4 regions of the Brevibacillus sp. FW306-2-1A-C05A genome follow, and region 4 is predicted to be linked to each of the others. Evidence: riboswitches for the same ligand, from Rfam matches in the RefSeq annotation. Region 4 holds a riboswitch; each other region holds the start of a gene.

Region 1 (7,446 bases), on a different contig from region 4:
TGGCGTTTTTGATAAAGTTGACCAGCACCTGCTTGAACTCGTCGGGATTGGCCATGATCGTGACGGGCTTTTCATAAGCTTGCAGCTCCAACTCGACGTTGTTCATGTTGGCAAACGGCAGCATGACCTCGCGGACGACATGGAGCTGCTCGCATACGTCGATCAGCTCGGTGCGCTCCTTGAGCGGCTTGGACAGCGCCAGGTACTCCGTCAAAATCGCTTCCGTGCGCTGAATCTCGTCCATGCTGATGCGAATGTACTGATCGGTTTTCGCAATGTTTCCCGGGTCCTCCTGGATCAGGCGCAAAAATCCTTTGACGGCCGTGAGCGGGTTTCGCACCTCGTGCGCCAGTGAAGCGGCGACGTGGCTCATCGTCTCGATTTTTTCGTTTTGGGCATGGCGAATGAACAATTCCTTGTCTGATACGCATTTGCTAAATAACGACATCAACAGCCAGATGCCGACAAAATTTTGAACGGGAATCACAAGCACATGATAGGGAAGCTGATGGGATACATAGGTGGGAAAATTGAAATAGGTCAACCCCAAATCTATCAGGGAAAAAAGCGCACCCGTCAAAAGAGTAAACAGTGTTTTCCGATAACTGGCTTTGTAGCGTTGATATATCAGGAGGGAGATTGCAAACGTGGCGGCCATTACGAGCATGGCGACCCAGGTGCCTTCGCCGCCCAGATAAAAGCGGTACAGCGCTGATTCGATCAGCACGATCAAGGCGATTCGTACTCCGCCGTAGATCAGAGCGAAAAAGACGATGACGTGCCTGATGTCGAAAATGATTCCTTCGTTGACGCTCGAAGCGAAGGTCATCGCCAGAAACATGCAGACAGAGCTGGTTACGAGAATAAAGCAACGGCTATAGTTACGCATCCGGTCGCGGTAATAGATGTTGAACAAAACAAACGGTGTCAAGGCAAAAAACATTTGCAAGATTAGTTCTTTTAGTAGACTCATTAGACATCCCCATCGCAAATTTGCATGGCTTTTGCTTCAATCTACAAGGTTTCGACAAGACCTTACATAATTCCTCCAAAATTTGGACATCGAGTTGGGATTATTTTGGAGGACAAAAGCTTCAAAAACCCAGTTGACAGATGGGTAAAACAAGGATTATAGTCTGTATATATTAATACAAACGTTGCGAAAATAAAAACTACTCTTATCCAGAGAAGGCTGAGGGAATGGCCCTATGATGCCCGGCAACCTAGCTGGCAAGATCACCGTCTTGCGAGCCAAGGTGCTAACTCCAACAGGTAGCGATACCTGACAGATAAGAGGCGCGAATCTTGTCGATCAAGCCTCTTTCATCTGTTGAAAGAGGCTTTTCCTATTGGAAGGTCGTCGCCTCCTCAGCTTGAAGCTCAGCAGGAAGAAAGAAAAAGGGGGATTTTTCGATGAAAAAGAAACTGGGTCTTGTCACATCAATCGTACTGGCTGCGTCGCTGGCCTTGACCGCTTGCGGCGGGGGAGCGGACACCCAAAATCAGGCGGGAAGCGGCGCTTCCGGCGGCGAGAAGGCGAAGCGCATTGCCTTGATTATGCGCCAAAACGTCGGCACGTTTTCTGCCCAATACATTAACGGCGTGAAGCAGGAAGTCGAGAAAAACGGCGGCGAGCTGACCGTATTCAACGCAGATACCGATTTGTCGAAAATGGCCTCCAACCTCGATGCTGCGGTGAACCAAAATTTTGACGGCATCCTGATTGACCACGGTACGGCGGAAGCGCTGCAGCAAGGCACGCAAAAAGCGGTCGACAAAAAGATCCCGGTTGTGCTGTTCGACACCGATATCAAGCTGCCGGGCGTCCCTGTCGTCGAGCAAGATGACAACAAGCTGGCCGAGTTGAGCCTGGAAAAGCTGGCTGCCGATACGGGCGGCAAAGGCAACATCGTGAAAATTTGGGTAGCGGGCTTTGCGCCGATGGAAAAGCGCCAGGTAACGTATGAAGCATTCCTGAAAAAATACCCGGATATCAAGGAAATCGCCGCGTTTGGCTCGGCAACGAACAACACCGCGCTGGATACGCAAGCGCAGATGGAAGCGATTTTGAAAAAGTATCCGAACAAAGGCGACATTACAGCCGTATGGGCATCGTGGGATGAATTTGCCAAAGGGGCAACCCGTGCGATCCAGCAAGCAGGACGCACCGAGATCAAGGTGTACGGCATCGACCTGAGCGACGAAGACTTGCAACTGATCCAGGAGCCAAACTCTCCTTGGGTCGCGACAGCAGCGGTAGATCCGTCGAATATCGGACGCATTCATGCGCAGACCGTTTTCCAAAAAATGAAAGGCGAGCAAGTGCCAGACAGCGTGAAGCTGAATCCGGTGCTGGTCAAACAGGAAGACTTGCCAAAGGATAAAAAAGTAACGATGGGCGATCTGTCCCAATACGTACAAGAGTGGGGCAAGTAAGCAAATAGAGCTGGTTGGTTTGGCTATTCCCGTTGCTTTTGTCAACGGGAATCTTGTTTATTTAGGGGGGGCGAAAAGTGTCCAGCTTGCAGATGAAAGGGATTGTGAAGCAGTTTTCCGGCGTGCCTGCGTTGCGCTCCGTCGATTTTGAAGTCAAGGCTGGCGAGGTGCACGCGCTGCTCGGAGCGAACGGAGCGGGAAAAAGCACGCTGATGAAAATTCTTACAGGCGCGTATCAGGCGGATGGCGGCAGCATCGCGATTGACGGCAAGGACGTCTCGATCCAATCGCCGCAGGATGCGAAAGCGTTGGGCATCCAGTGCGTCTACCAGGAAGTCGATACGGCGCTGATCCCGTATTTGAGCGTGACGGAAAACATTTTGCTCGACCAGATCGTGTCCAAAAGCAGCAAGGGACTCATGAACTGGCAAGGGCTGCACAAGGAAGCGGAGAGCATTTTGCAAAGCTTCGGCTTTTCCATCCCTGTGCGCATGCTCGTCGAGGAATGTACGCTGTCCGAAAAGCAACTGATCTTGATTGCCCGCGCGACCGTGCAAAAAGCGAAGTACGTCATTTTTGACGAACCGACAGCCCCGTTGAGCACGAAGGAGAGCGAGCGGCTGTTTCTCATTATCGACCAGTTGAAAAAAGCAGGCGTCGGGATCATCTACATTTCCCATCGGCTGCCGGAAATTTTCGAAATCTGCGACCGGATCACGGTCATGCGCGACGGTCAACTGATTGCCACGAGCGAGACGGCCGCTACTACGATGGATGAAGTCATCGGGAACATGCTGGGCAAAAGCTTCGAGGAAGAGTTCCCGAAGGTGGAGCTGCCGATTGGCGAAGTGATCCTGGAAGCGGCCGGAGTGGCTGGCGGCAAGGTGCGCGGTGCGGATGTAAGCGTTCGCGAGGGCGAGATCGTAGGCGTCGTAGGACTTGTCGGGGCAGGGAAGACGGAGTTGGCCCGGCTGCTGTTCGGAGCGGATGCGGCCGAAGCTGGCGAGATCAGGCTGAAAGGCAAGGCGGTACGCCTGCGCTCGCCAAAGGAAGCCGTGGATGCAGGGATCGTCCTCGTCCCGGAGGAGCGGCGAAAAGAAGGCATTTTTGTTGAGGAATCCGTAAAAAACAACTTGTCTGTCTCGACTTTGTGGAAATGGTCGCGCCTCGGGTTTGTCCGCAGGGGAGTCGAGGCGGGGCAAGCGCGGGAGCTGGTGCAGCGGCTGGGTGTGAAGACAGCGGACATCGGCCAGCTCGTCGGCCACCTCAGCGGGGGGAACCAGCAAAAGGTCGCAATCGGCAAATGGCTCGATACGGATGCGCAAATTTTCATGTTTGACGAACCGACCAAAGGCGTGGACATCGGCGCGAAAAGCGATATTTACCGCCTGATCGGAAAGCTGGCGGAGCAGCGCAAGGGCGTTTTGTACTTTTCCTGCGAGTTTGCGGAGGTGCTGGGCATCGCGGACCGGATTCTGGTCATGTTCGAAGGGAAAATCGTCCGGGAGCTGAGCCGGGCGGAAGCGACGCAGGAGCGGATTATGTATTATGCAAGCGGAGGTGAGTAACGTGGAAGGTAAAAAATTCAGCCTGTTTGATTTTATTTACAAATACGGAACGGTTGCGGTTATTGTTATCGTTATGCTGTTATTCAGTTTGACCAACCCGTATTTTTTTACGTATGACAACATTACGGACATTTTGCGCTCGATCTCGATCGTGACGTTTGTCGCCATCGGCGTTACGTTTTCCTTGATTGTCGGGGGCTTTGACCTGTCTGTCGGTTCGACGGTGTCGCTGACTACCGTCGTCTCGGCCTCGATGATGGTCTGGTACGAGCAGGGCGTGTTCGCCACACTGGTCGTTCCGATTGCGCTCAGCCTGATCGTCGGGCTGGTCAACGCGTTTCTGGTCGTCAAAATCCGGATTCCCGACCTGCTGGCGACGCTCGCGATGCTCTACATCGTCAACGGGCTGCACATGACGTATTCCAAAGGCTACTCGATCTACGCCAACATGCCGATGGAAGACGGTTCGATGGCTCCGGGGAAATTCCAGGAGTGGTTTTTGTGGCTTGGCCAAGGCAAAATTTTCTCGCTGCCTGTGCCAGTTATCCTGACCTTTTTGCTGGTCGCGGTCACGCACATCTACCTGACCTACACCAGACAAGGACGGATGCTGTACATGACGGGCGGCAATCTGGAAGCCGCGCGCTTGTCAGGCATTCCGGTCAATCGCTACCGCACGCTCGCCTACGTGTTATCCGCGCTGTTTGCCGGCTTGGGCGGGATGCTCTTGGCGGCGCGGATCGGGACAGGCCAGGTGAGCAGCGGCGGCTCGATGCTGATGGATGCAGTGGCAGCGGCGTTTGTCGGCTTCTCTGTATTCGGCGCGGGCAAGCCGAATGTGTTCGGGACGTTCGTCGGCGCAATCCTGATCGGGGTGCTGCTCAACGGCATGACGATGCTCAACCTGCCGTACTACGCCTACGATATTATCAAAGGGACGGTATTGGCGCTGGCGTTGGCTGTGACGTATTACCAGCTTCGGCGGAAAAGAAAAGCGTAGAGGTGTTTGCGCTTGCGTTCGCGCGTGCAAGGCAGGTCGTCAGGGAGAAGCTGGCGGCCTGTTTTTGTTGGGCAGAAGAAGAGTGGGTACGATTCTTATCAGTGTACGTGCAGCATGGCGAGGCTGCGAAGGCGAGGAAAGCAAGAGTTGTGCCTTTTTGGGACGGAGGTTTTTTTTCGATTGCTTGGCGACTTGGTGCAGTCAAGGTAGTTTAGGTTAGTTTAGGCGAGAATGTGGTTTTTATTGCGAGCCGTGGGATCAAGGCGGACTGGCTGCTTGGAAAACGGTTGATCGTCGCGGTAGTGGTGAGAGGAAACAGGAGAAAGCGCTACAGGTACTTGGGCCTCTAGCGGGGGAGCGGAGGCTGGGTAGGAGTCCCAAAGGCCTTCGCTGCTTTCTCCTGTTTCCTCTACGAGCTGTTTCTGTCGTTCGGGGGTGATTTTGGGTTGTAGATCAGGAAGCAAAGTGCTTAAGACAAGGAAGCGGTTTTTCTAAAAGCATGCATGTTGTATCGTCAGGGAGGCTAGCATTAATAGCTCTCAAGAAAGACGACAATCCCACCGCAAGCTTTCTTTTTTGTAGTGTCTTTTTCCCCGGAGCCGGGCAGTGATACCCCCAGCAGGGAGCCCAAGAAGTTACAGCGATTTCGTCTCTTTTCTCGCCACACCAAAAGCGCCGATAAAGGAGCTTTAAAAACCCAACCAACCCCACAGCATCATGTTCGGCTCATCACGCCACTACACTGCAAACAATTTTTTATAGTTCCAATCCTTTTTGTAACAGATAAGAATGGATAAGACTCTTATCAAAGCATAAGTGCAGCAACATAACGAGACTTCGAACGAAACGATAGAGCAAGACTGATGCCCGCTAGGTCCGTGAAGGCTTCGCCATTGGCTCGGCGCAGCCAAGTTTTCTCATGCAAGAAAATGGTAATAGTTTCACACAGAACATCCCTCCGCTATAATACCTCTGGGGGGATATAAGTGATTCATTATAAGACGTACATACGCGGTGAGGGTTATGAATGGGTGACCTTCGTCCACGGCGCGGGCGGCAGCTCATCCATCTGGTATAAACAGATCAAAGCTTACAAAGAACATTTTAATATTCTCCTCGTCGATTTGCGCGGTCATGGCAGGTCGAAGCAGCATCTGGGGAAGCGGCGGCCGAAATACACGTTCGAGGACGTGAGCCGCGACATTATCGAGGTGATGAAGCACGAGAACATCGCTTCCAGCCATTTTGTCGCGGTTTCGCTCGGGACGATCATCGTGCAGATCATAGCAGAGCTGGAGCCGCACAAAATACGCTCGATGGTTTTGGCGGGAGCCGTGACCCGGCTGAATTTGCGTTCGCAGGTGCTGATTGCGCTCGGCAATCTCGTCAAGCACATCGTGCCGTACATGTGGCTGTACAAACTGTTTGCCTGGGTCATCATGCCGCGGGCGCGCCATCGCGAATCCCGGTCGTTATTTGTCAGAGAAGCGCAAAAGCTTTGTCAAAAAGAGTTCAAGCGCTGGTTTTCGCTGACGCACGGCATCAATGCGTTTTTATGCAGCCTGCTGGCGAAGGAGCCTCCGATTCCGGCCCTGTTTGTGATGGGCGACGAAGACTACATGTTTTTGCCCGCGGTTCAAGCGTGTGTGAGTCAGAGACAGTATGCGCAGTTGCGCCTTTTGATGAACTGCGGCCACGTGGTCAATGTCGATCAGCCGGAAGAGTTTAACCGGATTTCGATCGGATTTATCCGCGAGCAGACGGGGGATGGACGGTACGAGGTAAGCCCCGCTTAGCTTGTGCGTTTGGCTGCCAGGCTTTGCGTTTGCGATTTGAACAGAAATGTGTTCCAATAAATGGAGCGGGTTCGGATTTGGTTTTGGCATACATTTTCAGCGAAGGAGGACACGGCATGTCGATTCAAAATGAACACGACTTGCTCGCTTTGCAGCGGATCGGGAGAATTGTGGCAGAAGCTAGAGAAGCGATGCTGAAGGCCGTCCGGGCGGGCATCACGACAAAAGAGCTGGATCGTATCGGCGGCGATATTTTGGCGAAGTACGGTGCGCGCTCGGCTCCACAGGTGACGTACGACTTCCCCGGGCAGACGTGCATCAGCGTGAATCACGTTGTGGCGCACGGGATTCCCGACGGAACCGTGTTGAAGGAAGGCGATGTCGTCAACGTCGACGTCTCCGCAGAGCTGGACGGTTATTTTGCCGATACAGGCGCTTCGGTTGTCGTGGGACAGGGAGAGCCTGTGAAGCAGGCGCTGTGCAAATGCGCAGAGGAATCGCTGTACAAGGCGCTGGATTCGGCCAAGGCTGGCTCCAAGTTGAGCCAGATCGGGCGCATCGTCCACAATGAAGCGAAGGCAAAAGGATTTACGGTCGTCAAAAATCTCACAGGCCACGGCATCGGCAAAAGCTTGCACGAGGAGCC
Region 2 (7,446 bases), on a different contig from region 4:
ACCTGGAGCACGGCGCGACCCGCACGATTACCGATCCGACGACAGAGACGATCAAAAGCATCGAGCAGCGCGGGTACGCGGCAGGGCTCAAGCTGCTGCGCGCACAGGTGCGCCATTTGGGCACAGAGCAAAACCTGGAGATTTTGCAGTCGATTTTTGAATATTTGAAGGAACGGATCGACATGATGTTCAAGACCGAGGTCGAGGACATTTTGACGGTCAAGGAAGACGGCGGCCATCGCGTGAGAGGCGTCGTCCTGAAAAACGGGGGAGAGTACGAGAGTGACTTTGTCGTGATCGGACCTGGCCGGGACGGCTCGGCTTGGCTGACCAACATCCTGAAAAAGCGCCGCCTGAAAATGTACAACAACCAGGTGGACGTCGGGGTGCGCGTAGAGACGTCCGATGTCGTCATGCGCGAAATCAACGAGCATTTGTACGAGGGCAAGTTTATTTTCAAAACATCCGTCGGCACGCGGGTCCGCACGTTTTGCAGCAATCCGTCCGGGCACGTCGTCGTGGAAAACCACAGCGGGGTCATGGCGGCAAACGGGCATTCCTACAAAGACCCGGCGCTCGGCTCGACCAATACGAACTTCGCGCTGCTCGTTTCGCATACGTTCACGGAACCTTTTGACAAGCCGAACGAGTACGCGCGCGAGATATGCAAACGCGCCAACGATTTGTCCAACGGCGGCGTGATCGTGCAAAAGTACGGCGATATTTTGCGGGCGCGCCGCTCTACGGAAGCGCGGATCAAGGAAGGCTTCCTCGAGCCGACCTTGAAGGAAGCCGTGCCGGGCGATCTCGGACTGGTGCTGCCTTACAATACGATGAAAAGCCTCATTGAAATGGTGGAAGCGCTGGACAAGGTCACGCCGGGAATTGCCTCGGAGCACACGCTGTTTTACGGCGTCGAAGCGAAATTTTACTCGGCGCGTCCCAAGCTGACAGAGGAGTTTGAGACGGAAATCAAAGGACTGTTCTGCGGGGGCGACGGGGCAGGGATCACGCGCGGACTGGCGCAGGCGGGTGCGGCAGGCGTCTGGATGGCGCGCAGCATGGTCAAACGGATGATGTAAACAGCAACCCGCAACAGGGAAAAGGGCTTCTGCTTGAGCACGGCTGCTTAGCCGCTCAGGAGTAGAAGCCCTTTTGTCGTGTCGTCGTATCAAAAACAAGCCTACGCTTGCGTATTCAAATTTTCCGTCATCTTTTTCAGCACCCGGTTGAAGACGGCAAGCTCGTTCTCGTCCAGATCGCGCAAGGCAACCGCTTCCAAATCGCGCGCCGCTTGCAGCCACTGGGGAAAACGCTCGATTGCCGCAGGCGAGAGCGACACGTACCGTTCCCGCTTGTCGTCGCCTTCTGAGCGGATGATCCAGCCCATCTCTTCCAGCCGGGTCAATGTCCGGGTAATCGTCGGGGCTTCGACATTCAGGTAGTTGCTCAGTTGCACCTGCGTCAAAGAGTTGCGGTAGTGCAGGCAAAGAATAATGCTCCATTGCGAGCTATATAATCCCATCGGGGACATGATTCCATTCAATGTTTTACTGAAGACTCTGGCAGCTTGGCCGATCTTGTGACCGTAATGTTGCATGATATCAGACCTCCAGGAAAAGCTGGTTCGAAAGACGAAGCGCTTGATTGCTTAAGTAAATATGTACAAATAACATAGTAGCAGTTCAGGACATATAAGTAAATGTTTATTCGAGTGGAAAAGAAGGCGTTTTTCTGACAAAAATAAAGCCGATGCCGTTTCAAGGGCATCAGCTCGGGGAAGAAGGTAAAAGGAGGGCTGTTAATCGGCAGCCAAAATGCCAAGCGGCCCGTTTTCGTCAATGATGGGCTCCAACTCGTAGATGGAGATGGGAAACATCGGGAAGCCGACATAGTACGGGGTGATTTCGTACAGTTGGAAGTAAATGACCAATGATTTGTCGGCAACGTAAAAATCTTGATCGGGCTTGATCGTGGTAAAACCGTTCAGCGTCGGGATTTGCCGCGCCTCGATCTGGCGTTTGATGTTCGCGGACAGGACGTTGACGTAGTCGCTGCCCGGCTTGAACAGCTCGCGCAGCGTATAGAGCTTGCCTGTATGGATGTTTGCCGTCACCGACCCGAGGAAGGTCATGCCGTGGGCCATTTGCGGAGTGTACGCGTAATTGCTCATGGTGACGCTGAAAATGCCGCGCTCGTTCGTTTTGATTTCGTAGCTTCCTTGCATTTGGGTATTTCCCGGTACTTGTACCCGTTGCTGTTCGTGAATCAATCCTTGGACCGTTTGCAAAATGGCGCGGTTGATGTCTTTTTCTGCTTGCTGATTGGCTAGCCCTGCCAGTTGCGGGTAATAAATCATGGTATTCGGACGTTGGATCGTCCGCGTCAGCACGGTGGCTGGCAAAAGATTGCGTTGTTCTTCCACGGTTCTTAGTTCCTTTCCAGATGTCTTAAAATAAGGGGTATGATAGTAGCCTATTCGTCACTGGTTTTGGCTGTTCTCACTTTTTTCACAAATTAGTCAATCTGAGCGCGATATAATGGAAAAAGAATCCGATACATAAGTAGCAGGGAAAAGGGGGGCAACTATGATTCAATTGGTTCGCAACACATTAACGGACAAAGAAGGCTTTATGATTTTTATCCTATGGAACCATCTGTGGATGGCGGGACTCATTGCCTATCAAGTCGACGCTAATTTCTGGAAAGTGACTTCCCTCGGATTGCTGGTCACCCTTATTGTTTCGCCTTTTTACTTCATCAAAAGAGACAGCCATGTCATTCGTTATCTGGTAGCGATCGGACTTATGTTTTACGCGATTTCGTTCGATCATTTCACGACGTATCCAGAAGTTACGTTTCTCGCTTTTGTGGTCATGGGTTTTCTCGCGGCTTACCTGGATTGGAAGCTCGTAGTGACAGCCGGAATTGCGCAAATCATCGTGACGCTGGTCGGATTTTACACAGGATCGTACGAGATTTTCAGCGGCGATTTCACCGAGCTGAATCTGGTGCTACGCATCATGGCGATTCTGATGATGATGGGAGCGGTGACGTACCTCTGTCTGGCGGGACAAGCGTCCTTGCAGAAGGCAAACATCGCCCGCCAGGAAGCGGAAGAAAAAGAGCGTCGCCTGGGAGAGATGCTCGTCCATATCCAACAGATGACCGAGCAGATCGACCGTACGACAGAGCACGTACACGAGCATGCCGAAGGAACGAAACGCAATACGGATGAAATGATGATCGCCTTCAAGGAAGTGGCGACGGGCATGGAGTCGCAGGCGAACTCGACAGTGAAGATCGAGGAAGAGGTGCAGTCGATCGACCAGGAGATCGTGGCGGTCACCACGCAGACGAACGCGATGAAAAGCGAGTCCGACCAGAACAACCGCCGCCTGAAAGAAAGCGTCGACATGATGAAAGAGCTGTCGCAGCAAATGGAACAGATCGTTTCTGCCGTCAACGTGGCAGCGTCGACGATTCACCAGCTCAACCGCCAGGCCAATCGGGTCGAGGAAATCGTAGGAGCCATCAACCAGATTGCGACGCAAACGAACCTGCTTGCGCTCAACGCCGCCATCGAGTCGGCGCGTGCAGGCGAGCACGGCCGCGGCTTCGCCGTGGTGGCAGACGAGGTGCGCAAGCTGGCGGAGCAGAGCGCAACCGCTACACAGGAAATTACCGAGATTCTCAAATCGCTCCATCAGGAAAGCGAGAACGCTGTACAGCAGATCAGCAACGGGGAAGCTTCGGTGGCAAAAGGCCAGGAGCTGGCTGTGAAAACAGTGGCGTCGATCGAGGCGGTGCGCTCCGGCATGATGGCCTTCCTGCAGGCAGCGGAGCAGGTCGGCTCCAGCATGAACCGGGTAAAAATGCGCTCGGGCGAAGTGGCGATGGAAATGTCGACCATTACCGCTGTCACCGAGCAGTCGGTCGCCAATCTGGAGGAGCTTTTCGCCACAGCGGAAAACCAGCATCAAAAGGTGCGGGAAATTACCGAAGAGCTGGGGGAACTGAACAATCTGTCGCATCGGCTGCAGGAAACGTTTCACAGACAATAGGCGCCAAAGTGTAAAATTGGCGAGAACAGTCTGAAAAAACAATTGCTTTTTCAGTTTGTTCTGCTAGAATGAATGCATTGTAACTTGATAGTTTTTATCTCCTTATCGAGAGCGGCGGAGGGACTGGCCCGATGAAGCCCGGCAACCACTGGACATGCGTGACATGGACAGAAAGGTGCCAATTCCTGCAAAACCTGTACCGGGGTTTTGACAGATGAGGAAGAGGACGGCTTCGGACGCAAACTCTTCCTTCGGGAAGAGTTTTTTTGTTGTCAGGAGGGGTAATACACGAACGATAAAATATTTTTATTGCAAAATATTCGTGTTTAGTATTGATTTTTTCGGAAAAAAGCCGTACATTACGTAGTAGGATACAGAAAAAACGTAGAACGTTCGGATGGGAGCGGAAGACACCATGAAGAAGTTGTTGTTAGCATTCACCACTTTTGCTGTTTTGGCTGCGGGCTGTTCGGCTGGCGGAAATGCGCCTGCTGACAAGCCAAAAGAAGAAGCGGCAGGGCAAGAAGGCGCGGCGAAGAAGCGCATTGCGCTGATTTTGCCGGAAAAAATCGGGGTAAACCCGTTCTTCCAGCAAATGGACGAAGGCGCGAAAAAAGCAGGACAGGAATTTGGCGCAGAAGTAAAAAGCATCGAGTCTACTGACCACGGCGCCATCGAAGAAAATTTGCGCGTTGCGGTAGCGGAAAACTACGATCTGATTATCACTTCTTCTTTTGAAGCGGAAGACGCGCTGAAAAAAGTGGCAGCCGAAAATCCTGACCGCAACTTCGCGATTATTGATACCGTAGTAGATTTGCCAAACGTGCGCAGCGTTACCTTCCGCGAGCAGGAAGCGGCTTACCTGATGGGCGCTGCGGCAGGTCTTGCCACGAAGACAAACAAGGTCGGCATGGTTGTCGCCATGGATATTCCGCTGTTGAAAAAATGGACAGGCGGCTTCCAGGAAGGCTTGAAAGCAACCAATCCAAACGCGGAGTTCCTGGTGAACTACGTAGGAAGCTTCTCTGACCCGGCAAAAGCGAAGGAGCTGGCGCTGCTGCAAGCATCCAAAGGCGCCGACTTCATCAACGGAGCGGCAGCAGTAGGCGACCTCGGCGTGTTCGAGGCCGCGAAGGAAAAAGGCTTCTATACATCGGGACAGGACGTTGACCGCACCACGATCGACCCTGAGCACATCGTGTTGTCCCAGCTCAAAGGGACAGATGCCGCTGCGTATGAAACCGTGAAGTCGTTCGTAGAAGGCTCGTTCAAGCCGGGTGTCGTCACTTACGGCTTGAAAGAAAAAGGCGTAGGCGTAACGTATGTGACGCACGAGAGCCAGACGCCTCTGAACGCTTTTATTGGCCAGGAAGTCGTGGACAAAGTAAAAGCGATCAGCGAGGAGATCATCGCTGGTACCCGCAAAGTGCCAGACTCGTTTTAACAGCTAGCGCACAGTGCATGATTGTGACCGACTACAACTGTGTAGTCGGTCTTCCTTATATGCAAGGCAAGGAGCAGAGGCAAGGAAGAGAAAGGCTAGGCGCAAAGAAGGAGGAGCAAGGATGACCGATCGTTTGGAAATGCGGGCCATGACCAAGAAATACGGAGATTTTATTGCAAACGACAAGGTCTCGTTTTCGCTTGCTGCGGGAGAAGTCCACGCCATCGTCGGGGAAAACGGCGCGGGCAAGACGACGCTGATGAGGATGCTGTACGGCATGGAGCAGCCTACGTCCGGCGAGATCGTGCTAGGCGGCAAGCCTGTCGCTTTTCGCGGGCCGCAGGACGCCATTCGCAGCGGGATCGGGATGGTGCACCAGCACTTCATGCTGTTTGGCGAGTTTAGCGTGGCGGAAAATATCGTGATCGGCTACGAGCCGCAGCAGGCCGGATTTTTCCGCCGGAAGGACGCCGTGGAAAAGGTCCGCGCACTAAGCGAGCAGTACCGGATTCCGATAGATGCGCAGGCTAGAGTGTCCAACTGCTCCATCGGCGAGCAGCAGCGTGTGGAAATTCTCAAGGTGCTGTACCAGGGAGCGGACATCATCGTGCTGGACGAGCCGACTGCCGTGCTGACGCCGCTTGAAGTTCGCGAGCTGTTGCAGACGATCCGCAATCTGGCGGAGAGCGGGAAGAGCGTCATTTTGATTACGCACAAGCTGCAGGAAGTGATGGAGGTCGCAGATCGGATCACGGTGTTGCGCGGCGGCAAGGTGACGGGCACGGTAGCGCGCGACGAGACGAATGTGGACGATCTGGCCCGGCTGATGGTCGGACGCGAGCTGCGGGAGCTGAGCGAGCGCGTCGATCTGGAGCGGGGGCCGCTTTTGCAGGTGGAGAACTTGACGGTTCGGGAAAAACAGACGCTGCTCGACCGGGTCAGCTTTACCGTGCATCACGGGGAAATCGTCGGCATCGCGGGCGTATCGGGCAACGGCCAATCCGAGCTGCTGCAAGCGATCAGCGGCTTGCGGACGGTACAGGAGGGAACGATTCGGCTGGGCGGCAAGGACATCACCAACCAGACTGTCGCGACGATTCGCGAGGCGGGCTTGGCGCACATCCCGGAAGATCGCTACTTGTGGGGGACGGCCAAGCTGGAGAGCGTCGAGGAAAACGCGCTGATGGGCTACCAGCGAAAGCCTGCGTTCAATCGGCGCGGCGTCGTGTTGCGCGAAGCTTTTCGCCAGGTCGTCAGAGGCTGGGTAGAAAAGTTCGCGATCAAGACAGGCTCCAGACAGCTTCAGGAGCTGGCCGGGAATTTGTCGGGCGGAAATCTGCAAAAGCTGATCGTGGCGCGCGAGCTGGGACATGAGACTCCGTTTTTGATCGCGGCAGAGCCGACCCGGGGTGTTGATATTGGCGCGATGGAGTACATCCATCAGGCGCTGATCGACAAGCGCAACGCAGGCGACGGGATTTTGCTGGTCTCGTCCGAGCTGTCGGAAATTTTGGCGCTGTCAGACCGGATTTTGGTGATGTACAAAGGGCGGATCGCCGGAGAGCTTTCGCGCAAAGAGGCAACCGAGGAAAAAATCAGCGTGTTAATGGCGGGAGGAAGCGTTCATGGCAGCAATCAAAGAGCTGGGTAAATCACTGGTTCAGCCGCTTTTGGCGGTTGTCATCGGGCTGTTGATCGGGGCGCTCGTCATCGCTTCGGTAGGGGAATCTATCCTGGGCACGTATCAGGAAATGTGGAAAGGGGCCTTCGGCAGCTTCTACTTCTTCACCTCTACCTTGGCGAGAGCGACGCCGATCATGCTGATCGCCTTGGGGCTGTCGCTTGCTTTTCGGGCGGGAGTGTTCAACCTGGGGGCAGAAGGACAGATGGTGCTCGGGGCGATCAGCGCTACGCTCGTGGCGATCTATTTGCCCGCAC
Region 3 (7,446 bases), on a different contig from region 4:
GTTCCCTGGGTGATCGTGCTGACGCCGTGGCGCAGCGTCGTTTTATAATAGCCGCGCGCTCCGGCTACAGGGCGATAGGCAGTCGGAAAAATCAAGCCTGCCCCCTGTTCCAAGGTTATCACATGTCCTCTGCTTTGCGCTCGCGGCCGTTGTTCGATCAGCAAAAATTGTCCGCCGCAAAAGTCGCTTTCCTGTTGGCTCAGGACGAAGACGACCTGAAAAGGAAAAAACACGTCGCCGTACATGTCCTGGTGCAGACAGTTGTAGCTGCCGGCCTCGTATTTCAGGAGCAAAGGCGTCGGGCGGGCCTGCCCGTGCTCGTGGCAACGGGCGAGAAAGGCGGACAGCGACGGAGGGTAGGCAGGCTGCTGTCCGAGCAGTGTGTTCCAGCGATTCGCCGTTTTGGCCAGCTCGGGATAAAAGCCCTCGCGCAACTGCTCCACTATGGGCGGCAGGGGAGCTTGATAATAACGGTACTCTCCGCTGCCGAAGCGGTATCGCGCCATGTTGATCGTCGCTCGGAAAAAGCGGTCTTCGCGATAGGTGGCGATCAGCTCCTGGCATTCTTCCGGTTGCAAGACAGGAGGGAGGACGGCAAAGCCTTGCTCGTCCAGACTGTGTTGCAACTGCTCCCAGGGGAGTAGGGCGATGCGTTTTGTCAGCGGCTCAGCCATGCTGCATCCCCCTTGCAAGACTTCCTTTTTCGAGCGCGATCAGCGCTGTTTTCATGTCCAGGCCGCCGCGATAGCCGGTGAGGCTGCCGTCTTTGCTGACGACCCGATGGCAAGGGACGGTCAAAAGCAGCGGATTGGCTCCGATCGCGGCTCCTACGGCCCTGACGGCGGCAGGCTTTTTGATGTGAACGGCAATCTCGGAGTAAGTCGTCGTCTGCCCGTATGGAATGCGGCACAAAGCGTCCCAGACAGATAGCTGAAACGGCGTGCCCTCCAGATCGAGCGCAAGCGAGAATTGCTGCCGCGCCCCTTGCAAATATTCGCTGATTTCCGCCACATAGGGGGCGAGCTGCTCGTGATCCTGGACCAAAACATGGCCGGGTCTGCGACGAGCGAACCAATTGCTCAGCTCTGCGAACGGGCCGTTTTGGGAGCCGACGAAGCATAGCCCTTTGGCTGTGGCCGCGAGATGCAGGCTCCACTCTTGCAAAATGACTTTTGACCAGTAAACATGTTGTTTTTCCTTCATTGTGACAAACGCCTCCAGACCTTATCGTTTCCAGCACGCCTGCTGGTTGTTGTACGCACAGTATAGCTTCACCGCGGCGTTTTTGTACGAATTTGCGAGTAGAACAGCAAGATAATGAAGGAGAAGACGCATGCTACAAGTAGCTGGAGCAGTTGGCAGCGATGTTTCCATTGCTTTTCGCAAGCCGCGGGAGTAAGGTAGGAGTAGACAGATGACCGATTTCAGCCAGGCTTTTCGGCTGTTTAACGGGATCGCATAGATGGAGGACGGATAGTTGCATGAACGATCAACTGACGCATTTTAATGAACAAAACCGTGCGCGGATGGTAGATGTCTCGGAAAAAGACATCACAAAACGGGAGGCTGTGGCAGAGAGCAAAATCGTCATGAAGCCGGAAACGCTCGCCCGCATTCGCGAAGGACGGGTAGAGAAAGGGGATGTGCTGGCAGTCGCACAGGTAGCGGGCGTCATGGCAGCGAAAAAGACGTGGGAAATCATCCCGATGTGCCATCCGCTTCCTTTGACCGGGATCGACATTCGCTTCGCTTTTGAAAACGAGACGACGCTTGCCCTGGAAGCATGTGTGCGGACGACGGGAAAAACGGGCGTGGAAATGGAAGCTTTGACGGCTGTCAGTGTCGCAGCTCTTACGGTGTACGATATGTGCAAGGCGATGGACAAAGGCATGGTAATCGGTCCGACTTGCTTGGTGAGCAAAACAGGCGGGAAAAGCGGCGATTTTCGTCGGGGAGAGAACTAAACCATGAAACAGAAATGGCAATCCTATCCGAGCAGCATTCGTCTTCTGGCGATTGCTGCGATCATTTTTTCTACCGGAATGGCTTGTATTTGGCCGCTTGTCACCATCTATATCCACGATTATTTAGGGAAGCCGCTGACCGTAGCGGGCTTTTTGCTGTTATTGAACCAGGGGGCTTTTTTGATCGGCAGCATCGCAGGTGGCATGCTGTTCGACCGTTGGGGGAAAATGCGCACGATCGTTTTTGCCTCAATCGGCGTCATTCTGATTTCCGTCGGGCTTGGCGTCACGCATGACTTTACGCTGTACACGATCTTGTTGTTGCTGAACGGGCTGTTTTACGGCACGCTCTCTCCGGTGATGAATGCACTCGCTGTCGTGCTGTGGCCGGAAGGCGGGCGCAAAGGGATCAACATGATCTACGTCGCGCTCAACGCCGGGGTGGCGGCTGGCTCTGCCCTCGGCGGCTTGCTGGCGAGCATTTCGTTTGCCTGGACGTTTTTTGGCAACGCGATCTCGCAAGTCATCGTGCTCGTCATGTTCGTGCTCATTTTGCCTCGGCAGCTCAAGGCAGTTGCAGAGCGGGGCTATCGGGCGGAGCAAGCCAATACCGCAGGCACTCCCGCCGCTGCTGTCCAAAGCGCTGCCAAGCCGAAGCCAGTTGAGGCGCTTTCGCCGCTACAGCAACTGCCGACGAAAAAAGTGGCGTGGGGCGCCCTACTGCTCTTGTGCAGCGGGCTGTTAATCAGTTGGATTGTCTACGTCCAGTGGACGACGGTGTTGTCGACCTACATGCAATCGTTGGGCATTTCCTTGCGTCAGTACAGCTTGCTCTGGACGATCAACGGCGGCCTGATTTTGTTCGGCCAGCCGCTGATCGCCTGGGTCATTGGCCGCTTCGCCCGCACGCTGCGAGCGCAGATGCTGCTCGGCTCCTACGTGTTCGTGCTGTCGATGCTGATTTTGTCGCAGACGACCTCCTACGCCGGCTTTGTCGCCGGGATGTTCATCATGACGCTTGGAGAAATGCTCGTCTGGCCGGCCGTGCCTGCCGTGGCAGCAGAGTTTACGCCACAGGGGCGAGAAGGCTTCATCCAAGGGCTGATCTCCGGCACAGGCTCTGCGGGACGCATGCTCGGCCCATTGCTCGGAGCGGTCATTTTCCAGCATTTTCAGGCACAAGGACTTTTGTACATCATGGCGGGGCTGGCGCTAATGTCTGTCGCGTTTTTCGCCCTGCACAGCTCGTTTCAAGGTCGCACCCGAAAAGTGCCAGCCGCGACCGTAGAAAAGATGTAGCCAGGAAAAATTCGCGGGCCTCGCGAAGCGTCTTGACACGTTCGGAGCCCGCAATGTAGTATGAAGAAGATTAAAAACAGTATATTCCGTGTGATTTACTTATGAAGAGAGGCGGAGGGACTGGCCCTATGAAGCCCGGCAGCGGATCTGCGCGCTTGCGCGTTGCAGATGCTGTGCCAATTCCAGCAGGATAATTCCTGACAGATAAGGACGTGACCAAGCTGATCTCCCCCTTTTTCTGTACGGAAAGAGGGGGTTTTTGCTGTACATTGGCCTAAAAAGAAAGGAACTGAAGACAGATGCGCATCCAACCTTCCGACATGATTGATCGGCTCCCGACCCAGTTTTTTGCGACATTGGTGGCAAAAGTAAACAAAGTCATCGCTTGTGGGCATGACGTCATTAATCTGGGCCAAGGAAACCCGGACCTGCCTACGCCGCCGCACATTGTGGAAGAGCTGAAGGCACAGGCAGAAAATCCGCTGCATCACAAATACCCGCCATTTTCCGGCCGACTGGAGCTGAAGCAGGCAGTCGCGCACTGGTACAAGCAACAATTTGACGTGGACCTCGACCCGGAGGAAGAGGTGGCGATCCTGTTCGGAAGCAAAACCGGCCTCGTGGAAATTTGCCAGGTGCTGATGAACGCAGGCGATGTGGCACTCGTACCGGACCCTGGCTACCCGGATTACTGGTCCGGCGTAGCGGTCGTAAACGGCCGGATGTCGATGATGCCGCTGACGGCCGAAAATCAGTTTTTGCCTGACTACAGCAAAATCCCGCAAGCCGATTTGGACCGCGCCAAGCTGATGTTTTTGAACTATCCGAATAACCCGACAGCGGTGAACGCCCCGTTTGAATTTTACGAGGAAACCGTCCAGTTTGCGCGCAAGCACGAGATCGTCGTCTGCCACGACTTCGCGTACGGCGCGATCAGCTACGACGGCAAAAAGCCTGTCAGCTTCATGCAGGTGCCGGGGGCAAAAGAGGTGGGCGTGGAGTTTTACACGTTGTCCAAAACGTACAATATGGCCGGCTGGCGCGTAGGCGCGATGGTCGGCAATCGCGAGCTGGTAAGGCTCATCAATCTGATTCAGGACCATTACTTCGTCAGCCTGTTTGGAGCGGTCCAAATGGCCGCAGCCAAAGCGATGACAGACTCGCAGCAGTGCGTCCGCGATCTGGTAGCCGTCTACGAAGGCCGCCGCAATGCGCTGTTCTCCAATCTGCACCGCATCGGCTGGCAGGCCCCGCCATCGCAAGGCTCGTTTTTCGCCTGGCTCCCCGTCCCGGCTGGCTTTACTTCGGTGGAGTTCTCGGATTTGCTGCTGGAAAAAGCACATGTAGTCGTCGCACCAGGCGTCGGCTTCGGCCCAAGCGGCGAAGGCTACGTTCGCGCCGCCCTGCTGTCGGACGAACAACGCCTGGCCGAAGCGGTTCAGCGGATCGAACAGTTGGGGCTTTTTGCGAAAACGAAGTAAGTAGGAGAGCGGGTGACCACACTTCCTGGGGGTGGGGAGTGTGGTTTTGTTTTTGGGGGCTGCGTTGCGTGAGACTGCCGGGGGTGCGTTGGTCGGTTGCTCGCGTATCTCAGGATCATCCATGTTTCCCCATGTTGACCTGCGCTTGTCTGCGTTGCCCCCTTGCCCGCGCCGTCCACTGCCCACGCTTTATCACCTGCTTGTCAATCCATTACCAGTCGAACCCCCCTCCCGCACCATAAGACGTGCAGTAGTAATAAAAATCATTCTCATCGTTGACAGATAATGATTTTCATTATACGATGTTAATGATAATTGATCTCATCAGGAGCGGGAGGGTACTATGCGCTATCAGATTAACGGTTACACTGACATGTACACGGTGATCGCCAACGAGCGGAAGATCGGTGGAGCCATTGAAGCAGCTCAAGTTCGACTGCGCACAGGAGAGGTTTTCACCAATGTGGTTCTCACTCGTTTGGAAATGTCAGGTGCGCATTTTTGCTCGATCGGCTTCGTGACAGAAGAAGGCAAGCGGCTGATTGTGCATGTGGACGACATCAGCATGATCGCAGACGCGCGCCACGTCAATGTATGTGAGCTTGCCAATGAATGCATGCGGGCTGAAAAGTGCGCAGAGCGCCTGAAACGCCTGAAGCGTCTCTGTGAACTGAACGAAGGAAGCTGTACGCCTACCTTCCAGGAAGAAGCGCTGCTTTTGGCAGAAGACATCGGGCTGGAGGAAGCGCGTTCTTATGTGGATTTGTCCTTCCTGCCGCAAGTGGAAAAAAAGCGGGTTGTCCGCATCGCGTAGAGTGTTCCCATCGAATTACATATTCGCCCCTTTCCCTTTTACAGCGGAGAGGGGCTTTTTGCGTCTGGTAGGCGGCGGTGCTGCAAAAAACGGATGAAGCTGGTCACCGGATAAGGCAAGAGGTCATCCTGACGATAGACGAGGCAAATATGTCTGCGGTTGACGTAGCCAGGCAGCTCGCGAATGACCAGCTCGCCCGTTTCGCCTTCGCGCACGACGCTGCGATAGGGGAGGATGCTGACGCCCATATTGTGCTTCGTCGCTTCCTTGATCGTCTCGATCGCCCCAAGCTCCATGCGCACTTGCCAGCGCAACTGGTTTTCCTGGGCCCAGCGTTCGGCCAGCTCGCGGGAGGTGGAGCCGGCTTCGTGGATGAGGAACGGCTCGGATTGCAAATCGGCCAGTTCGATTGTCTTTTTTTTGCGCCAGCGGATTTTGCGGAGAGAGAACCAGACGCAGCTCGTCCGCCAGCAGCGGAATGACGTGCAAGCCTTCCTGGGGCTGCATGGACAGCGAAACAATAGCCAGATCAATTTCGAAGTCGCGCAGCAGCTCCATGAGCGGCCGCGCTTTTTTTACGGTCAAAATCGGCAGGACATGCGGGTACTCCGCCTGGAATGCGGCGAGATAAGGGGGGGAGAAAGTAGGTGGCAGGCGTGTAGCTCGCCCCGATTTTCAGCGTGCCTCTGCCGCCGTGACGAAACTCCTCCATGATCTGCCCGGCTTCTGTCAGCAAGGTGGACACTCTTCTGGCATACGGCAACAAAGCATTCCCCGCTTCGGTCAGCCGAAAATGCCGCGGCTGCTTGTAGAACAGCTCCACACCGAGGGCGGTTTCCAGCTTTTTAAGGTGAAAGCTGACGGTTGGCTGCTTGATCCCCAGCGCCTCGGCAGCTTCCGTCAACGACTTGCACTGGGCGGCTACAGCGAACACACGCAATTGCTGAATATTCACCGGATCGCTCCCTTCCGCCCTCAGTATAGATATTCTCTATGGATCTATCAATAAACATAGACTCTATTTAACACAAGCTTAGCATCCGGTTTACTTTCCCCTCACACAAATCGCGTACAGTTGTCGGTAGGAAATGAAATGGGAGGGAAATCGGAATGACCAGGAAAAATCGGCAACAAAAATGGACAGTAGCATCGCTGCTCGTCTCCACTACCTTGCTTTTTGCGGGATGCGGACAAGGCACTTCCCCATCGACGGCGACTTACGCAGCGGCTTCGACCTTGGTGGGCGGCGGTTTCGTTGTGCTGCTCATCGTCATCGTCGAGCTGTTGTTTCAGCCGAAAAAATGGAAAGCAGGGAGAGAACAAGCTTGAAGCCGATTTTGGAAGTGCGAGGCGTACAAAAATCGTTTGGCAGCTATGCCGCTTTGCGCGGAATCAACCTGGCCGTGCGCAGCGGAGAAATCATCAGCGTCCTGGGACCATCCGGCTGCGGGAAATCTACGCTCTTGCAAGTAATCGCCGGACTGACCCGGCAGATGCCGGAGAGGTGCTGCTGAGAGGGGAACAGGTGGCGTCGCCCTCGCGGCTGGTCCCCCCGGAAAAGCGCAATCTCAACATGGTGTTTCAGGATTACGCCCTGTGGCCGCACATGAGCGTCTACGCCAATATCGCGTACGGACTCCAGCGCAAAAAAATGAAAGCAGATTTGATTCAGGCCAAAATCGCCGAACTGGTCAAGCTGTTGCGCCTGGAAGGGCTGGAGCAACGCTTGCCGCCGCAGCTTTCAGGCGGTCAGCAGCAGCAGCGCTGCGCGGAAATCTGGAGCAATGGCTGCTCGATCAGCATGAAAAGGAAGAGCAAACGGCTGGCGAAAAATCATGGCTGAAGTTTGCCGCCGGATTGCCGCACTACATCGAGCACGGGCCGTACT
Region 4 (7,446 bases):
CCAGCGTCGTCCAGGCAGGCGTGCGCAAAAAGGACGTGTCTTCTTCCGGTTCTCCGGCCGATAGCGGATAGCGGAAAAACAGCTTTTGCTCCCTGACGCCCCCTGTCCACTCCGGTCTGGCGCTCACGTTCCACAGCACATTCGTGCTCCGAAAGCGGCCAGCGCTTTTGGCCTCCTTGCCAACCTGCTCTCGCAGCTCCATGTCGATGCTGCCGTACAACAGCCCCACCTGCGAGCCGCTGCTGCCCACGCTCACGCCAGGCTGGGTAAAATTGACCATGTCCCGTGCCACCCGGAACAAATCGTCATGCATCAGCGTCCCCACCCAGCCGTTTACGAACAGCAAGAGCACACCCGCGAGGCAAGGAATCGCGAAGGCATAGAAGGAGGTCGTCAGCCTGTTTTTCCACTTTCCCCGGCGGACGATCGCCCGTTGTCTTGCTTCCGAAAGCCCTGGCGCAGCCTCCTGCTTGCCGTCTGTCCCTTGTTCTTCCCCGAGCAATAGCCGTTCCAGCCGCTTCCCGTACTCTTCGTCGTCTGCCAGTTCCTCGCCCAGCCGTTTCGCTTCCTCGCCCGTCAAATCCCCTCTCAGGTAAGCAAGCAGTTTTTGCTCGCGGTCATCCCCGTTTTGGTTCGTCATAGCCCTTCCTCCTTCCACAGTTGCCGCATCTTTTGCCGTCCCCGAAACAGGGAGCGCTTGACATCCGCCAGTTCGATTCCCAGCACCTCCGCCATTTCCGCGTAGGAAAACTGCATCGCCGACAGCAAAATCACCTGTCGCTGCTTTTCCGGCAGCCGCTCCAAACAGGCGGATGCAGCCTCCCACAACTCCTGGTTCACGAGCTGGTCAGCGGGATCGACGGCGGAAGCATCCAGTCGTTCCGGCACGCTCCCGACGTAATCGACTGGCCGCCGCTTCTGTTTGCGATGCCAGTCCACGAAGGCGTGGTATGCTACCTTGAACAGCCACGGCCGCACTTTTTCCCCGTGATAGTCATCCAGGGAGGCATACGCGCGAAAAAAAGTCTCCTGCGTCAAGTCTTCCGCCTGCCTCCGATCGCGTGTGAGCCGGAAAAGATAGCGGTATATATCGTTTACGTGCAACTGGTACACGTCCTCCAAGCCTACTTTCCCAATGCCTCCACACCCTTTCATCCGATACCACGCACGCTGAGTAAAAAAGTTTCACTTGCTGCCTCCTTTTCCCTGTGAGCAGATGCACATTCTCGGAAAAACAAAGATTGACTAGCGGAACGAGAAGGCATATCATGGGTGTATCGCACACGGATAGATGACGTGTGAACCACATAAACTCTTATCGCGAGCTGGCTGAGGGACTGGCCCTATGATGCCCGGCAACCGGCGCTATTTTTTTGCGTTCGACAAAAATAGCGAAACGGTGCTAATTCCAACGGATAAGAGTCGGAGCTGTTTGTTCCGGCTACTGACCCGAGAGATGAGAGGAGACGAGACGTTTTCATAGTCGACAACCGCCTCCCCGCTCAAGTGGGGAGGCTTTTTTGCATGATTACATGTTTCGAAACGACCACGACAGCTTTTCAAGCTGCCAAGGAGGACTAGCATGAGTGAGCAACGCATCCTCGTCACCTATTTGACACAAGCCAAAGACTTGAACAAAAAAGCCGCTGCCATCGCAGTCGGCATGACGGTCGGCTCCTGGACGGACTTGCCCGCTGCCAAGCAAGCGGAGCTGGCGCCGTACCTAGGCGAAGCCGTCAGCGCCACTCCGCTGGAAACATTGGAAAACGGGGATGTGCGCGGGCTGATTACCGTCAGCTACCCGACCCGCAACTTCACCAGCGACATTCCTTCGCTCTTGACCGGAATTTTCGGCAAGCTCTCGATGGACGGAAAAATCAAGCTGGTCGACATCGCTTTTCCCGACTCGTTCCTCCAGGCTTTTCCCGGACCGAAGTTCGGCATAGACGGACTGCGCGGACGACTGGACGCCCAAAACCGTCCGCTCCTGATGAGCATTTTCAAATCTTGCCTCGGCCTGCCGTTCGACGATCTGAAAACGCAATTTAAAGCACAGGCGCAGGGCGGCGTCGATTTGGTCAAAGATGACGAAATTTTCTTCGCGGACGACCGCGCACCGTTTTTGGAGCGCATCCAGGCGTTCAAACAGATCGCCCTGGAGACCGAAGCCGAGACAGGCAAGCCTGTCCTCTACGCCGCCAACCTGACCGGGCCGATCAACGAGCTGAACGAAAAGGCAAAACGCGCGGTCGAAGCGGGCGCCGACTGCCTGCTGTTCAACGTGCTGGCCTTCGGCTTCGATGCCCTGCACCGCCTGGCAGCCGATCCGGATGTCAACGTCCCGATCATGGCGCACCCGGCGCTCGCAGGCGCGTACTATCCGTCGCCTGACTACGGCATCGCCACGCCGCTTCTGCTCGGCACCTTGATGCGGATCGCCGGAGCAGACCTGGTGCTGTTCCCGTCTCCGTACGGCAACGTGGCGCTGGACAAGACAGAAGCGCTGCAACTCGCCCACAACTTGACGACGCCGCTGGAGGGCGTGCGCCGCTCGTTCCCGGTTCCGTCCGCAGGCATTCATCCCGGACTCGTGCCGCAGTTGTATCAGGACTTCGGTCTCGACCAAATCGTCAACGCGGGCGGCGGCATTCACGGCCACCCCGGCGGCGCGACGGCCGGAGCGAAAGCTTTTGTCGACGCAATCGCTGCCGTCACTGCCGGGCGCAGCCTGGAAGAAGCCGCTGCCGGATCGCCTGAGCTTGCCATCGCCCTGGAAAAGTGGGGTGGCGCACGATGAGCAAAAAGCTCGTGCTGTTCTGCGATTTCGACGGAACGATTACGGAAAAAGACAACATCGTCGCGATTGTGAAAAAGTTCGCTCCCCCCGAATGGGAAGCACTCACCAAACAAATTCTTTCGCAACAAATAAGCGTACAGGAAGGCGTCGGCAAGCTGTTTCAGTTGCTCCCTTCTTCCTTGCGCCAGGATATTGTAGACTACATCGTCCAGGAGGCTACGATTCGCCCCGGCTTCGCTGACTTCGTCCGCTTTTGCCGCGAGGAAGGCATCGAGCTTTTGATTACGAGCGGCGGCATCGACTTTTTCGTCCAGCCGATTCTCGCTCCGTTTGACCTTAGCGGTGTCCCGATCTACTGCAACGGCAGCGACTTCTCCGGCGAGAACATCACGATCACGTGGCCGCACTCCTGCGACGAGCAATGCACAAACGGCTGCGGCATGTGCAAGACGACCATCATTCGCCGCTACGACCCTGCCACTCACTATCGCGTCGTCATTGGCGATTCGATCACGGACCTGGCTGGCGCAAAGATCGCCGACTACGTCATCGCCCGCTCCTTCCTCGCCGAGAAGGCACAGGAGCTTGCGCTGCCGCACAGCACATTCGCGACCTTCCACGACGTGATTGGCACGCTGACCGAACTGAAACAGGAGGTTGTCTAATCCATGACCGCAACACTCGAACAACGTCTGGACGCTTTTCGCCGTCTGGACGACGCCAAGCTGACATTTGCCCGCCGGGACTGGTTTCCCGGTACCAGCGGCAATCTCTCGATCAAAATCCAGAACGAGCCGCTGCAATTTGCCGTAACCGCAAGCGGCAAAGACAAGACCAAGCTGTCGCCGGAAGACTACCTCGTAGTCGATCGAGATTCCCGCCCTGTAGACGCGACTTCGCTCAAGCCGTCCGCAGAGACGTTGATCCACGCCGTCGTCTATCAAAAGTTCCCGCAGGCAGGTGCCTGCTTCCACGTCCATACCGTCTGGAACAACCTCATCTCCGAGCTGTACTTCGGCCAGCGCGCCTTCTCCATCCAGGGGCAAGAGCTGATTAAAGGCTTGGGCATTTGGGAGGAAAACGCGCGTATCACTGTTCCGATTGTTGAGAACTTTGCCGATATTCCGACCCTGGCCGCCGCGATTGAAAAAGTCATCACCCCGGAAATTCCGGGCGTGCTCATCCGCAACCACGGCATTTACGCATGGGGCGGCAACGACTTTGAAGCGAAGCGCCACCTGGAAGCATTTGAATTTCTGTTCGAGTACCACGCCCGCTGGCTGCAACTGCGCCAAGCCGTCGTGTCCACTACAACCAATTAACCAAGGAGGCAAACAAGATGGCACAAATTCGTTTCCACGACACTAACGAGTACATTTCCGCACCGGAGGAAGTCATTTCCTTCCTGGACAGCCAAGAGATCATTTACGAAAAATGGGGCGTAGACCGCCTCGATCCCAAGCACCGCGACAACTACAGCCCGACAGAGGAAGAAAAACAGGAGATTCTCGCCGCCTTCAAGCCGGAGATCGACGCGATCAGCGAGCGCCGCGGCTACCTGACTGCCGACATCATCGTCCTCTCTGACAAAACCCCTAACCTCGATGAGCTGCTCGTGAAATTCAAGAACGAGCATCATCACACCGACGACGAGTGCCGCTTCTGCGTAGACGGCCACGGCATTTTCGCGATCAAGGGCAAAGACGGGCGCTACTTCGACGTCGAGCTTGAGCCAGGCGACCTGATCTCCGTACCGCCGAACTTCCGCCACTACTTCACCTTGATGGACGACCGCAAAATCAAGGCAATCCGCCTGTTCGTCACTCCTGCAGGCTGGGAGGCTATCTACTGATACGTATCGCAAAAACAAACAAGCACCTTGGACCATAGCCTTGGCGACAAGGTGCTTTTCCTTTTTCCTGCTATTTACTCACTTAATGACGCCATTGCCTATAATCGACACCTCCGGCACAATACGGACATCGGCTCTGGCAAATGCCGCCGGCCAATCTTCCTGTACCTTTTTCCACTCCTCGTACTCATAGGCACGGGCGTACACGCCAAAGCCAAACGGGTCTGTTCCACTCTCCTGGCACTTTGTGACCAGATTTGCGAACTCTTTGCGCAGTTCCTCGCTAATCATTTGCTCCATTTTCCTGTAGTCTTGTTCCATGTCGAACAAAAACAGCCTTTCGGTGATGGAAATGCGAATTTTCATTTTTACGTCGAATTGAAACCGATTGTTACGGTAGCTTGTTTTCACGGAGCGATTGACGCCATTCACCAAAAAACTGAGCCGATCCCTCGCTATGTGATTGCTGCCACCGTTTACGGGAAGCGGAAGCGTCAAGGATGTCTCTCCCTGCTTTTGATGACGGAGCATCTGCAACAGCATCGTATCTCTTGGCTCGAGCAGCGTAGCGTACTTGCCGCCCTTGTTTAGCAGTGCCGTCCCCAATACTTTAACAGAGCGTCCTGAATTGATTTCAGCGAGTAACGGTGTGCCTCCTTTTTCAAACATTTGTCGATGAAATTCCTGTAACCTTGTTGTTACTGTCAAATTCCTTTGGCTTGCCTTATCGAGCAGCCTGGTTAGGTGAAGCGGAAGCCGCGGCTTATCCGTCGGATTAAAATTGAACAGCTCCTTGACCGGCCCGTCGCAAACGATCACTCGCGCATTCACCGTAAATCGCGCATCGCGAAACATCACATCCATAATGGGAAACCAATCGGGATGTTCCAACAGTTTTTTCCCGATAACGAACACCTGTATTTTGCCTGATAACGAAAGGCCCGTCACCAGCCCGTCAAACCGTCCTCTTGCCTGACGGAGCGATTCTATCTTGACTCCGTACTCCTCTTCCTTATCCTTGGCTTCCTTGCTGAACACCGGACTCGATAAATAGACGAGAAGCTGATCTTTTTCATTCAGATCTATCCCTGTCATCAGGGTGATCGTCGCGTCTTCCAGATCAATCCGATCCACACACCCCGTCAGCAGGGAGACTACACACAAAATCAATAGAACGTGTACGTATCTTTTTATAACCTTCACTCCTTCACTGACCTACGCAGCAGCCAGATCGGCACAAAAGCCAGAACGGGCAGCGCGTATCCGAATAGCAAACCGCCAGTGCTCCACCACTGCTTCCATTTGAGTAAATCCATGAACGTAGGCGTATACAGCCAAAGCAGTAAAATAACCAACAGCAAAGCGATGCCTAAATGCTTGCGATGATCTGCTGCACCGAACAATTGACTTGACGAGAAGACTGAAAAATACAGATAAGGGAAGCTGGTTGTAGACAAGTAAAATAAATAGAAAGCGAGAAAGATAATATCCATTCGTTCCAAAAATCGATACTCAATCACCTTCCATAAATTCAATGTTGGCCACGTATATTGTAGAATTTCATCGGGGTTGAAAAACACGAAACTGAACAAGGTGATGTTCATAAAAATCAGCATGGACAACGTATTGGCCACAACGATACCAAGGACTGCATACTGCTTTTTCTGCAAAAAAGATAGAGAAAAAAAGCCAGTTCAAATCCTAAAAAAGACAGAACCGTTGATTTTATTCCCGCCAGAATCGGCCACCACCCTTCCTTGAAAACAGGGAGCAAATAAAGCCAGTTCGTTTTCGGCAAGACAGTGACCAAGACGATCGGCATCCACAGCGTCAGATAAAAGATCAGCTCGGCATACCGTCCAAGCACCCGCAAGCCGCCTTGGAGAACCATATAAGCCGGAATGGCCAGCAAAATAACTACCATGTAAATCGGTGTCTGACTAAGAATCCACGTATTGACGATGGCCGCAGTGTTGGCCATGACAGTGAAAGAGGCAAAACCGCAATAGACGGCGATTCCTGCAACACAGACTTTCCCCAGCCATTTACCCAAAAACAACGGCTGCAGATCCACAATCGTTTTGCCGGGATAGCGCTTCATGATGCCGATGATGACCAGGCTGACCGCCATAGCCGCGAACCAACCAATCAAAATTGAGAGCCATCCGTCCGTCCCTGCCACCTCGGCCAGCTCTCGCGGCATGGACAACACCCCGATCCCTACCTGCGCACCGTGAATCAAATAAATGTACTGGAAGACCGTCAGTTCATTGAAGGCATATTTTTTCATTCGCCATCTCCCCTTGGACGATTATCTCCCTGCCTTCTCGCTTGAATGGCCCTCGTACTGACTGGCCGATCCCGCATCGTCCAAAACGGCAAGCGGACAAAGAAATCTTTCCAGTCGCTGAAACGAGCGGGCGCGAGCGGACTTCCGTAGGGAACGCCAAGCGATTCCAACTGGATCAGATGGGCAATGAGGCCCATCAGCCCGACGATAATCCCGACGATACCGAACAAAGCAGCCAGCACCATCATGAGAAACCGGAGCAGTCTAACCGCAGACCCCATATCGTAATTCGGGATGATAAAGGAGGAGATCGCTGTAAACGCGACCACAATCACCATGATGTTGCTGACAATCCCCGCCTGAACTACTGCCTGTCCAATGACGATCCCCCCCACGATGCCTACCGTCTGTCCGATGGGCGTTGGCAGCCTGACCCCTGCTTCCCGCAGCATTTCCATAGTCAGCTCCATAAGCATCGCTTCGAGTAAAGGCGGAAAAGGCACTCTC

The links. Region 4 has a riboswitch for S-adenosylmethionine ahead of AC3WJN_RS14945 (2,3-diketo-5-methylthiopentyl-1-phosphate enolase). Riboswitches for the same ligand answer to the same signal wherever they lie in the genome.
Region 1: another riboswitch for S-adenosylmethionine. It lies ahead of AC3WJN_RS21195 (sugar ABC transporter substrate-binding protein); the one in region 4 lies ahead of AC3WJN_RS14945 (2,3-diketo-5-methylthiopentyl-1-phosphate enolase).
Region 2: another riboswitch for S-adenosylmethionine. It lies ahead of AC3WJN_RS05070 (BMP family lipoprotein); the one in region 4 lies ahead of AC3WJN_RS14945 (2,3-diketo-5-methylthiopentyl-1-phosphate enolase).
Region 3: another riboswitch for S-adenosylmethionine. It lies ahead of AC3WJN_RS07215 (pyridoxal phosphate-dependent aminotransferase); the one in region 4 lies ahead of AC3WJN_RS14945 (2,3-diketo-5-methylthiopentyl-1-phosphate enolase).

The regions. Positions count from the first base shown of each region.
Region 1 is NZ_JBYSWV010000046.1:26,219-33,664, forward strand. Features, by position in the region: gene AC3WJN_RS21190 (ATP-binding protein) at 1-973, opposite strand, end outside; SAM riboswitch class I at 1,176-1,296, shown strand; gene AC3WJN_RS21195 (sugar ABC transporter substrate-binding protein) at 1,414-2,436, shown strand; gene AC3WJN_RS21200 (sugar ABC transporter ATP-binding protein) at 2,514-4,004, shown strand; gene AC3WJN_RS21205 (ABC transporter permease) at 4,006-5,004, shown strand; gene AC3WJN_RS21210 (alpha/beta fold hydrolase) at 5,991-6,800, shown strand; gene map (type I methionyl aminopeptidase) at 6,917-7,446, shown strand, end outside.
Region 2 is NZ_JBYSWV010000004.1:756-8,201, forward strand. Features, by position in the region: gene AC3WJN_RS05050 (NAD(P)/FAD-dependent oxidoreductase) at 1-1,082, shown strand, start outside; gene AC3WJN_RS05055 (MarR family winged helix-turn-helix transcriptional regulator) at 1,184-1,600, opposite strand; gene AC3WJN_RS05060 (DUF3298 and DUF4163 domain-containing protein) at 1,802-2,425, opposite strand; gene AC3WJN_RS05065 (methyl-accepting chemotaxis protein) at 2,589-4,064, shown strand; SAM riboswitch class I at 4,164-4,285, shown strand; gene AC3WJN_RS05070 (BMP family lipoprotein) at 4,480-5,508, shown strand; gene AC3WJN_RS05075 (ABC transporter ATP-binding protein) at 5,630-7,159, shown strand; gene AC3WJN_RS05080 (ABC transporter permease) at 7,134-7,446, shown strand, end outside.
Region 3 is NZ_JBYSWV010000006.1:112,565-120,010, forward strand. Features, by position in the region: gene AC3WJN_RS07195 (2OG-Fe(II) oxygenase) at 1-674, opposite strand, end outside; gene AC3WJN_RS07200 (methylated-DNA--[protein]-cysteine S-methyltransferase) at 667-1,203, opposite strand; gene moaC (cyclic pyranopterin monophosphate synthase MoaC) at 1,482-1,964, shown strand; gene AC3WJN_RS07210 (MFS transporter) at 1,968-3,263, shown strand; SAM riboswitch class I at 3,360-3,474, shown strand; gene AC3WJN_RS07215 (pyridoxal phosphate-dependent aminotransferase) at 3,563-4,744, shown strand; gene AC3WJN_RS07220 (hypothetical protein) at 5,088-5,558, shown strand; gene AC3WJN_RS07225 (LysR family transcriptional regulator substrate-binding protein) at 5,597-6,091, opposite strand; partial or broken gene AC3WJN_RS07230 (LysR substrate-binding domain-containing protein) at 6,033-6,212, opposite strand; partial or broken gene AC3WJN_RS07235 (LysR family transcriptional regulator) at 6,391-6,513, opposite strand; gene AC3WJN_RS07240 (hypothetical protein) at 6,669-6,887, shown strand; partial or broken gene AC3WJN_RS07245 (ABC transporter ATP-binding protein) at 6,860-7,401, shown strand; gene AC3WJN_RS07250 (hypothetical protein) at 7,416-7,446, shown strand, end outside.
Region 4 is NZ_JBYSWV010000023.1:32,192-39,637, forward strand. Features, by position in the region: gene AC3WJN_RS14935 (anti-sigma factor) at 1-640, opposite strand, end outside; gene AC3WJN_RS14940 (sigma-70 family RNA polymerase sigma factor) at 637-1,155, opposite strand; SAM riboswitch class I at 1,313-1,463, shown strand; gene AC3WJN_RS14945 (2,3-diketo-5-methylthiopentyl-1-phosphate enolase) at 1,583-2,797, shown strand; gene AC3WJN_RS14950 (2-hydroxy-3-keto-5-methylthiopentenyl-1-phosphate phosphatase) at 2,794-3,462, shown strand; gene AC3WJN_RS14955 (methylthioribulose 1-phosphate dehydratase) at 3,466-4,119, shown strand; gene AC3WJN_RS14960 (1,2-dihydroxy-3-keto-5-methylthiopentene dioxygenase) at 4,137-4,649, shown strand; gene AC3WJN_RS14965 (Ger(x)C family spore germination protein) at 4,728-5,852, opposite strand; partial or broken gene AC3WJN_RS14970 (GerAB/ArcD/ProY family transporter) at 5,849-6,939, opposite strand; partial or broken gene AC3WJN_RS14975 (spore germination protein) at 6,936-7,446, opposite strand, start outside.